2 regions of the Desulfonatronum lacustre DSM 10312 genome follow, and region 1 is predicted to be linked to the other one. Evidence: predicted binding sites of a transcription regulator. Region 1 holds the regulator's gene; the other holds the start of a gene.
The links. Region 1 encodes sigma-54, which starts transcription at its own class of promoters, with help from an activator protein. Its sites were predicted from a motif close to CTGGCACGGNNNNTGCTT; they were not measured.

Region 1 (4,418 bases):
ATCCGCTCCACGAACTGCTCCCATTGCAGGGCGAAGTCCGGTTGGCGCACATCCAGCCCCAGGGCCACCCCGGCGTACTGGTTCAGCTTCATCTCCTCGGACAGGGTCAGCAACCGTCCGGCCAGCCCGGCCGGCAGACCGTCCACGCAGTAGTACCCCAGATCCTCGAAGACGTTCAGGACCGTACTTTTTCCGGCCCCGGACTGTCCGGTGATCATGACCAGGGAGAGTTCGCACGGTTTTCGCGGTTGGTCTGCGCTCATCGCGGTTTGCCTTTTGGGGTAGGGGCACGGTGCGCCGTGCCCCTACGGTGTGGACGAATAAAATACCATCACGCCGAACTGAGGGCGTCCCAGAAAAGCTCCTTGTCCTGGGCCGTGAGAAAGGCATGCCGAAAGGTCTCGTCCTTGAGCAGCCGGGTGATGGACGCCAGGATGCGCAGGTGCATTCCGGCGACCTGTTCCGGGGCCAGGACCATGAAAAAAATATGGCACGGTTTGCGGTCCAGGGCGTCGAAATCCACGCCTTCGGAACTGCGTCCGACCACCAGCACGATCCTGTCCAGCCCCTCCAGCTTGCCGTGGGGAATGGCCACTCCTTCGCCGATGCCCGTGCTCCCGAGACTTTCCCGGTCCTTGAGCACCCGAAAGGCCGCCTCGGCATCCAGACTCGGCACGTTTTGGGCCAGCACGGCGACCAATTCCGCCAGCACTTCCGTCTTGTTCCTGGCTTGCAAATCGGGGAGCAGCAAGTCCTTGCTCAAGAAATCCTTGAGGACCATCGACTAGATACCCGGGTCGATCAGACCGAAATCGCCGCTTTTCCGGCGGTAGATGACGTTGACGCGCTCGATGTCCGCGTTGAAGAAAACCAGGAAATCGTTGCCCAGGGCTTCCAATTGCATGGCCGCCTCGTCCACGGACATGGGCTTGGGCTCGAAATTGTCGGTTTCCGTGATGGTCTGGGCCCGCTTGCCGGTCTCGTCCTGGGTAAAGGTGATCACGTCCACCCGCGCGGACTGGCTCTTCTGACCGCGACGATGGTCCTTGTTCTTCTCTTTGGTCTTGCGCACCTGAGCCTCGAGCTTGTCCAGGACCAGGTCGATGGTGGAGTACATGTCCTCGCTTTCGGTGGTGGCGGAGAAATGCATGTCCTTGCCCGTGAGGATCACCTCGGCCATATGCCGATACTTTTCCACGGAAAGGTTGACGGCCAGTTCGCCCTGATCTTCAGGACGCAGGTAACGGTTGATTTTATTGAAACGCTCGCCGGCGTAGCCCTTGAGGTGATTGGACGGCTCGAAATTCTTGAAAGTAAAAGTTATTTCCATGCGACACCTCCGAAGTAAAACGGGTTCTGGGTTGGTTTGAGGTTGTTCGCTCCGTTGGGAGCATCCGGGATGGCTAAAAAATGGCCTTGCGCTTGGAAGACGACTCGATGTTCAACGCCATGCGGTACTTGGCCACGGTACGGCGGGCGATGTTCACGCCCAGGGACTTTTTCAAAAGTTGCGAGATCAGTTCGTCGCTGAGCGGACGCTTGGGGTCCTCTTCGGAAATCAGCTTCTTGATCTCCGCCTTGACGCTTTCCGAGCCGGCCTCCGACCCGTCGTCCATACCCAGGGCGCTGTTGAAGAAAAATTTCAGTTCATACGTTCCATGGGGCGTGCTCATGTATTTGCTGGTCGTGATCCGGCTGACCGTGGACTCGTGCATGTTGATGTCCAGGGCCACATCCTTGAGGATCATCGGCTTCAGATGCGTCACCCCATGGCGAAAAAAATCAATCTGGAACCGGACGATGCTTTCGGCGACCTTGTGCAGGGTCCGCTGGCGCTGGTACAGGCTTTTCATCAACCAGTGAGCGGATCGGACCTTTTCCTGAATGTAGTCCCTGGTCCCCTTGTCGTGAACGGACAGCTCCTTGGCGTAGGCCTCATTGACCATCAAACCCGGTATCTCGTCCTCGTTCAGAACCACGATGAAATCGCCGCCGTGCTGGAGGATGTAAACGTCCGGGCTGGTGAACTGAGGATCATCGGAGCCGAAGCTCTTGCCGGGCATGGGGTCCAGGCGCTGGATGCAGTCCAGGTAGTGTTTGATTTCCTCCATGGAGAGCTTGAACTTCTTGGCCAACGGCTTGTAGCGACGTTTTTCCAGCTCCTCCAGATGATCCTTGACCAGGGAGACCAGAATCGGGTCGTCCAGCCCCAGTTCGTCCATCTGGACCAGCAGGCACTCCCGCAGGTTCCTAGCGCAGACCCCCACGGGGTCCAGGCGTTGCATGATCCGCAGGATCCGCTCCGCCTCCTCCGTCTCGCAGCCGGCCATGGCGGCGATGTCCTCAATGGATTCGCAAAGATACCCCACGGCATCCAGGTTGCCAAGGATCACCTCGCTGACGGCCAATTCCCGCTCCGACAAGGCCGAAAGCCGCAACTGCCAGGAAAGATGGCCGATCAGCGTGGACTTGCCGGCCAGCCGGGCCTCGAAACTCATGCCCTCTTCCGGGACTTCCCAGTCCCGGCCCTGGATCTGTCGACTGATGCTGGAAAATTCTCCCAGGTAGTCCTGCCACTCCGAATCGTGAAGCTGCCGGGGCTCCTCGACGTTGACGGACTGGAACCGATCCTCGGCAGGGTCTTTTATCGGGGTCTCCACCGTCTCATCGATGCCTTCCGGCGCGATCTCCAATACGGGATTCTCCAGCAATTCCTGCTGGATGCTTTCCACCAGCTCCAGCCTGGAAAGCTGAAGCAGCTTGATGGCTTGTTGCAGTTGGGGGGTCATCACCAACTGCTGCGTCAACTTCAGTTGCTGGCGCAGTTCAAGAGCCATGTCGCGTTTTCGCCTCCATGACCGGGCTGACCGGTTGGAACGCCAATCCCGATTGTTGATCAATCATAAGCAAAAGTCCTCACCGAGGTAAACTTTCCGAGCGATGGAATCGGCCACGATGGCTTCCGGAGACCCTTCAAAAATGGCCCGTCCTTCGAAGACGATGGATGCTCTGTCGCAAATCTTCAGCGTTTCGCGGACGTTGTGATCCGAAATCAACACACCGATCCCCCGCTCCTTGAGGGACATCACGATCTCCTGGATGTCGTCCACGGCCAGGGGGTCGATACCCGCGAAGGGTTCGTCCAGCAACATAAATTTCGGATTCCGGATCAGGGCCCGGGCGATTTCCAGACGGCGGCGCTCCCCGCCGGAGAGAAACATGGCCTTCTGGTCGGCCAGTTTGGAGATGCCCAGTTCCTCCAGCAGGGCCTCGGCCTTTCTGCGCTGCATGGCCGGGGTGAAGTCCGTGTACTCCAGGATGATCCGCAAATTCTGCATCACGGTCAGCTTTTTGAAGACCGAACTCTCCTGGGGCAGGTAGCTCAGCCCCAGCCGGGCCCGCTCATGCAGCGGCCAAGTGGTGATCCGCTTTCCGTCCAGGTCCACCACCCCGCTGGTGGGCTTGATCACCCCGACCAGCATGTAGAACGTGGTGGTTTTCCCGGCTCCGTTGGGACCTAAAAGGCCGACGATCTCCCCCTGCTCGACCCGGATGGAAATATCCCGGACCACCTCTTTCTGGCCGAAGCTTTTGCGCAGACTCTTGCCGGAGAGAAGGGCCTTCACCGCGCCCCCTGTTCCCGAGGCAAAAGAAACATTCCTTCCACTCGACGATCGGTGCGTCCCTGCACATCCACCTCTCTTTCTTCAACATTGAGCGTGATCACGTTGCCTTCCAACCGGGTCCCGCCTTCTTCCACCCGGGCGTTGCCTTCCAGACGCAGGACGCTCTGGTCCACCCAATAGGTGGCCATGTCGCCGTGGCCGACACGGTCCTCGTGCTTCAGAAAGACCTGGCCAAAAGCGATCATTTGTTCAATGTCCACTTGAGCTTCCATGTCCTGTTCCGGAGCCATGCCCTCGGGTCGAGCCTCCCGGGGAAGGGTTCGCAAAAGCACTACCAGCCGCTCCGAACGGAGCTGAAAATTCGGCCTGTCCACCCGCACGTCCCCCATGAACTCGATCTGGTGATCGCGATGGGAGTAGCGCAGCCGCTCGGACGTGATCCGCGTCGGGATGGCCTGCTCTTCCGCCGAAGAACTCCAACCCGGAAACAGGAACAGCGCCACAAAAACGACCGGAAACGTGACCCGCAAAAGCCAGGTCAATGAAAACCGAGTTTCCATTTACAACCCGTGTCCGAAACTGTCTTTGGCAATGATCACTTCCACTCCGCCCTCGGCGTTGACCACCCAGGTGTGCAGGTCAACGTCGCCCCGCTTCGAGCGCAATTGCAGTCCTTGGCGGTCCAGGAGGATGTCACCGTGCAGAAAAATGGTTTCATCCACCTGAACGAAAACAGCCTCGTCGGAATTGAGATACGTCGGACCATATTCCATATGCACTCCGGACCAAAGC
Region 2 (4,418 bases), 370 kb from region 1:
TTGAGCCATGGTTTTGACGCTCGTCCTTTAGGGCAGGATGCTCTGTTTGCGGTAATCTTTAAGCATGTTGCGAGTGGAACTCGTCGGATTCTCTTTGCCCGGCGATTACCTGCGCCGGAATTTTGGCAACTGGGCCAGGATGGAGGCCACGGCCTGGAACAGTTCCTCGGGGATCATCCGGCCGACCTCAACGCTTTTATACAAGGCCTGTGCCAGGGGCTTGTTCTCCCGGATGGGGATGTTGTGCTCCTGGGCGATCTCCCGGATTTTCGCGGCCATGAAGTCCGCTCCCTTGGCCAGGACCATGGGCGACGGGGCCTCCAGCGGGTTGTAGCGTAGGGCTATGGCCAGGTGGGTCGGGTTGGTGATGACCACGTCGGCTTTGGGCACGCTCTCCATCATCCGCTTTTGCATCACGGCCATCATTTTTTGACGCTGCTTGTTCTTGATGGCTTGATCGCCTTCGGCCTGCTTCCGTTCGTCCTTGACCTCGTCTTTGGTCATTTTCAGGTTTTCCTCGTAATCCCAGCGGGTGTAGGCCAAATCCGCGATGGCGATGATCAGCATGGGTATCAGGGCGTAGATGACCATTTTCGCGCCGGTGATCAGCATGTAGCTGGCTACGGTCAGTGCGTCCTGATAAAAGAGAGGAATGAAATTCGGGGATTCCATTTTCAGTACAAGGTAAGGTGCGAACCCCACGACAATGACCATGAACAGGCTGCGCAGCAGGCGGACCACGGTCTGGGTGCTGATGAATAGTCGCTTTATACCAGCGACGATATTGAGTTTTTTCCAAAAGTTGGACAGTTCGAAGACCTTCAAGGTCCAGAGATGGCCGACTTGCAGGCGCACGGTCAGGAACGCCACCAGCGCACAGGTGAACATCACCGGCAGGACCATCACCGCGATACGCCAGGAGACCGTCTGGAAGAGCAAGTAGACGGTTTCCGGGGTGAATTCAGTGAGTAGATTTTGGCTGAACGTCCAGACGAAAAGGTCGTTCATCTGGTTGACCATGATTTGGATCATGAACAGCAGGGCGAGAAAGCCTCCCAGCAGCACCGTGACCTTGGGCAACTCCTGACTTTTGGGGACATTGCCCTTTTCCCTGGCCTTGTCGCGCTGTTTCGGGGTGGCTTCTTCGGTTCTACTCGGATCGCTCTGGGGCATGGTCCGGCCTTTAGCTCCTCTTCGTTTAGTCTATGTTGCGTGAAGCAACGCGGGAAACGCTCAGCGTCCGCTGAGCATGACGCCCTGGAACATGGAGCCGAGCATCAGAATGAAGTCCTGCACGTAGAGCCCCATGATTGTGAACATGGTGCCGAGAAACAGAAATCCCACGGCGATTTTCAGGGGAAAGCCGACGAAGATCACGTTCATCTGCGGCGCGGCCTTGGCCACCAGGCCCAGGGCCAGGTCGATCAGAAACAGGGCCACCATCACCGGGCTGGCAATCTTGACCGCCAGGATGAATATCTGGCTGGAAAAGCGGATCATTTGTTCAGATAGTGCCGGCGTGAGCAACAGCCCGCCCGGAGGAACAAGAGTGAAGCTGTGGGTCAGGGCGTGGAGCAGATGCAGGTGCCCGTTGAGGCTTAGAAAAATGAGCAGGGAGGTCATGTACAGGAAGTGGGCGGTCACGGCCATGCTGACCCCGGAACTGGGGTCCACGACACTGACCATGGCAAAGCCCATCTGAAAGCCGATCAACTGCCCGCCGGTCTGGATGGCGGCGAACAGCACCCGAACGATCAGCCCCAGGGCTAGCCCCAAGATCAGTTCGCCCAGGATCATCAAGGCGATCATGATGGGGTGGGCCGGGAAATAGTCCGCTGAAAACGCCAGGTGCGGCCAAAGCCCCAGGGCCAGGACCAAACACAAGGCCGCCTTTGCCGGCAGGGGAATGTTTTCCCCGCCGAAAAACGGCAGCATGAAGACGATCAGGCTGATTCGGAACAGCGTCAGAAAAAAGCTGAGATAAATCCTGGGATCAAAGGAGAACAGGTCCATTGCCGGAGCGAAGCAAGTTTTGGACCATCGATTCGCTTCGTTCTTGATGAGCCGATAAAACGGCGTCGCTTCCATGGCGAGAATTTCATGGTCGGGATTTCTTTGCCAGGAGACAGGGAGATCGATATGAATTACATTCTTTCCATTCGAGCGTGGTTATCGTGGTCATCGTGGCCAGGGACCATGCCATTGTCGGGGGGCCGGTTCTTTTTGTAACCGTAAGCAAACAATCAAGCACCGCAGGGGTTTTTTGCATGGGATGGGTCGGCGTTGAATGCCTTGAAGAGGGTATGATTTTAGGAGCTGATCTCGTGACCTCGGATGGGCGTTTTTTGTTGCCCCAGGGTATGGTGTTGCAGGATCGTCATATCAAGACCGGTAAGGCATGGGGAGTCCGGCGGGTGGATATTCTCGGTCTGGACCAGGACCAGGCGAACGCGGCCAGGGTGAACGAGATCGGTCCGGAGTATCTGGAACAAAGCCGGTTGCTGCTGGAGCCGTTCCTGCGTTGCGTGACGGATGATCATCCCGGGATACGGGAAATCGTCCGCGTCACGGTGGAACGGGCGGCCTTGGAACTGGCCGCGGGCGAGCAACCTGAACGATGTATGGAGGGTCAGCTCCCCGCGCCGGATCATCGTGTCACGCGGTCCGAAGATGGCGAAGAGGCGGCCGAAAAGTTGGTTCAGATCCAGGAGAAACTGGTCACTTTGCCTGCTGTATACGGGCGAATCATGGAGGTTCTGGAGTCGCCTTACAGCTCCGCCTTTCATATCGCCGAGTTGGTGAGCAAGGACAGCAGCCTGTCCGCGAAACTGCTCAAGCTGGTCAACAGCCCGCTGTACGCGTTTCCGTCCCGGATCGATTCCATTTCCCGAGCCGTGGCCTTGTTGGGTACCAGGGAATTGTCTTCTCTGGCCCTGGGTCTTTCCGTGGTCAGTGCCTTTGAAGGCATTCCCGTGGCGACGCTGAACATGAAGCAGTTCTGGAAGCACAGCGTCAGCGCAGCGGTATATGCCGGCCTGATCGCCGCTCATGCACGGGGGGCTTCGCGGGAGCGCTGCTTCACTGGTGGACTCCTGCACGATCTGGGCTGGCTGGTCATGCTCAGCAAAATGCCTGGAGCATGCGCCCAGGTCATGTTTTTGTCCCGGACCCAAGGTGCTCCCCTGTACCAGGTGGAGCAAGAATTACTCGGCTTTGACCATGCCCAGGTCGGAGGGATGCTTTGCCGGAAGTGGCGCTTGCCGGACAGCCTGACGGAAATGATTCGCTTTCATCATGCTCCGGAGCAGGCCTCCGTGCCGCTTGAGGCCGGCATCGTGCATCTGGCCAATATCCTGGCCGTGGCCGTCGGAGTCGGCGCCAGCGGTCAGGGGGTGCTTCCTCCGCTCTCCGACTCGGCCTGGGACCTGGTCGGCATGTCCCCCTGCGACATCGGTCCCCTGGTCCGGCAGGCCGATCGCCAGGTCGCGGATATTCTTCACGTATTTCTCCTGGGCGGCTAGGTGAACCTCATGCAGTCAAACGAAGACCGTATCCAAATCCTGGAGACCGAGGTTCATTTTTTACGCGAACAGCGCCGCCAATCCGTGGAGGCGTTGGAAATGGCCGCCGGTCTGGGACATTTCGAGACGCCCTTGCTCCAGGTCGCGGATGAGCATGCCGTGCTCAAGGAAATCGCCGAAAAGGCCCGTGGTTTGATCGACCTGCGGGCGGTTTCCTTTTTTCTGGTGCAGCCGGACCATTCCTTTGCCGGAGCGTTTTGTGACCCTCCGGAGTATGCTGCGTTCCTGGACCGGGAGGTCGACGGGCTCATCGACGACTACTCCTTCTCCAGAATCCTGCGCCGAGGGCGGCCCGAAATTCTGTCCGCAAGCAGCCGGGACATGCGCCTGGTCCTGCACACGTTGGCCACGCCGACCAGGATTCGAGGCATGTTCGTCGGCATCCTGGGTCAGGATCCGAGCACGATTCCAGACACCCATCACGCCTTGCTGTCTATTCTCCTTCTGGCTGGAGCCGCGGCCCTGGAGGGGCTGGAGGCCTACCAACGGCTGCGAGACCGACAGCGCGAACTCGCCCACCAAGCCGAAGACGCCACCCGTCGGTACCAGGAAATCGTCTCGGGGGCGCCGCTGGGTATTTTTCAGGCCACTCCGGAAGGCCGCTACCTTTTTGTCAATCCCGAATACGCAAGGCTGGCCGGGTACGTCGACCCGGATGAGATGGTCGCTCAGGTTTCGGATATCGCCGCGCAGCTTTATGCCGATCCGGCGGACCGGGAGCGCTACAAAGAGCATCTACGTCGATACGGTCGGACATCCGGCTACGAGGTGGAGTTGAAACGCCGCGACGGACAGTCTTTTTGGGCCTCGCTGGATACCAGAGTGCGCCACGACGCC

Region 2: fliR (flagellar biosynthetic protein FliR) is a predicted target of sigma-54. The motif match lies at 2,186-2,203, and genes of this name have one in related genera.

The regions. Positions count from the first base shown of each region.
Region 1 covers NZ_KI912608.1:1,740,008-1,744,425, forward strand. The annotation lists gene rapZ (RNase adapter RapZ) at 1-263, opposite strand, end outside; gene DESLA_RS0108195 (PTS sugar transporter subunit IIA) at 332-781, opposite strand; gene hpf (ribosome hibernation-promoting factor, HPF/YfiA family) at 785-1,330, opposite strand; gene rpoN (RNA polymerase factor sigma-54) at 1,404-2,837, opposite strand; gene lptB (LPS export ABC transporter ATP-binding protein) at 2,901-3,626, opposite strand; gene DESLA_RS0108215 (LptA/OstA family protein) at 3,623-4,186, opposite strand; gene DESLA_RS0108220 (LptA/OstA family protein) at 4,187-4,418, opposite strand, start outside.
Region 2 covers NZ_KI912608.1:2,111,243-2,115,660, reverse strand. The annotation lists gene flhA (flagellar biosynthesis protein FlhA) at 1-9, opposite strand, end outside; gene flhB (flagellar biosynthesis protein FlhB) at 106-1,173, opposite strand; gene fliR (flagellar biosynthetic protein FliR) at 1,234-2,013, opposite strand; gene DESLA_RS0110010 (HDOD domain-containing protein) at 2,325-3,521, shown strand; gene DESLA_RS21765 (response regulator) at 3,531-4,418, shown strand, end outside.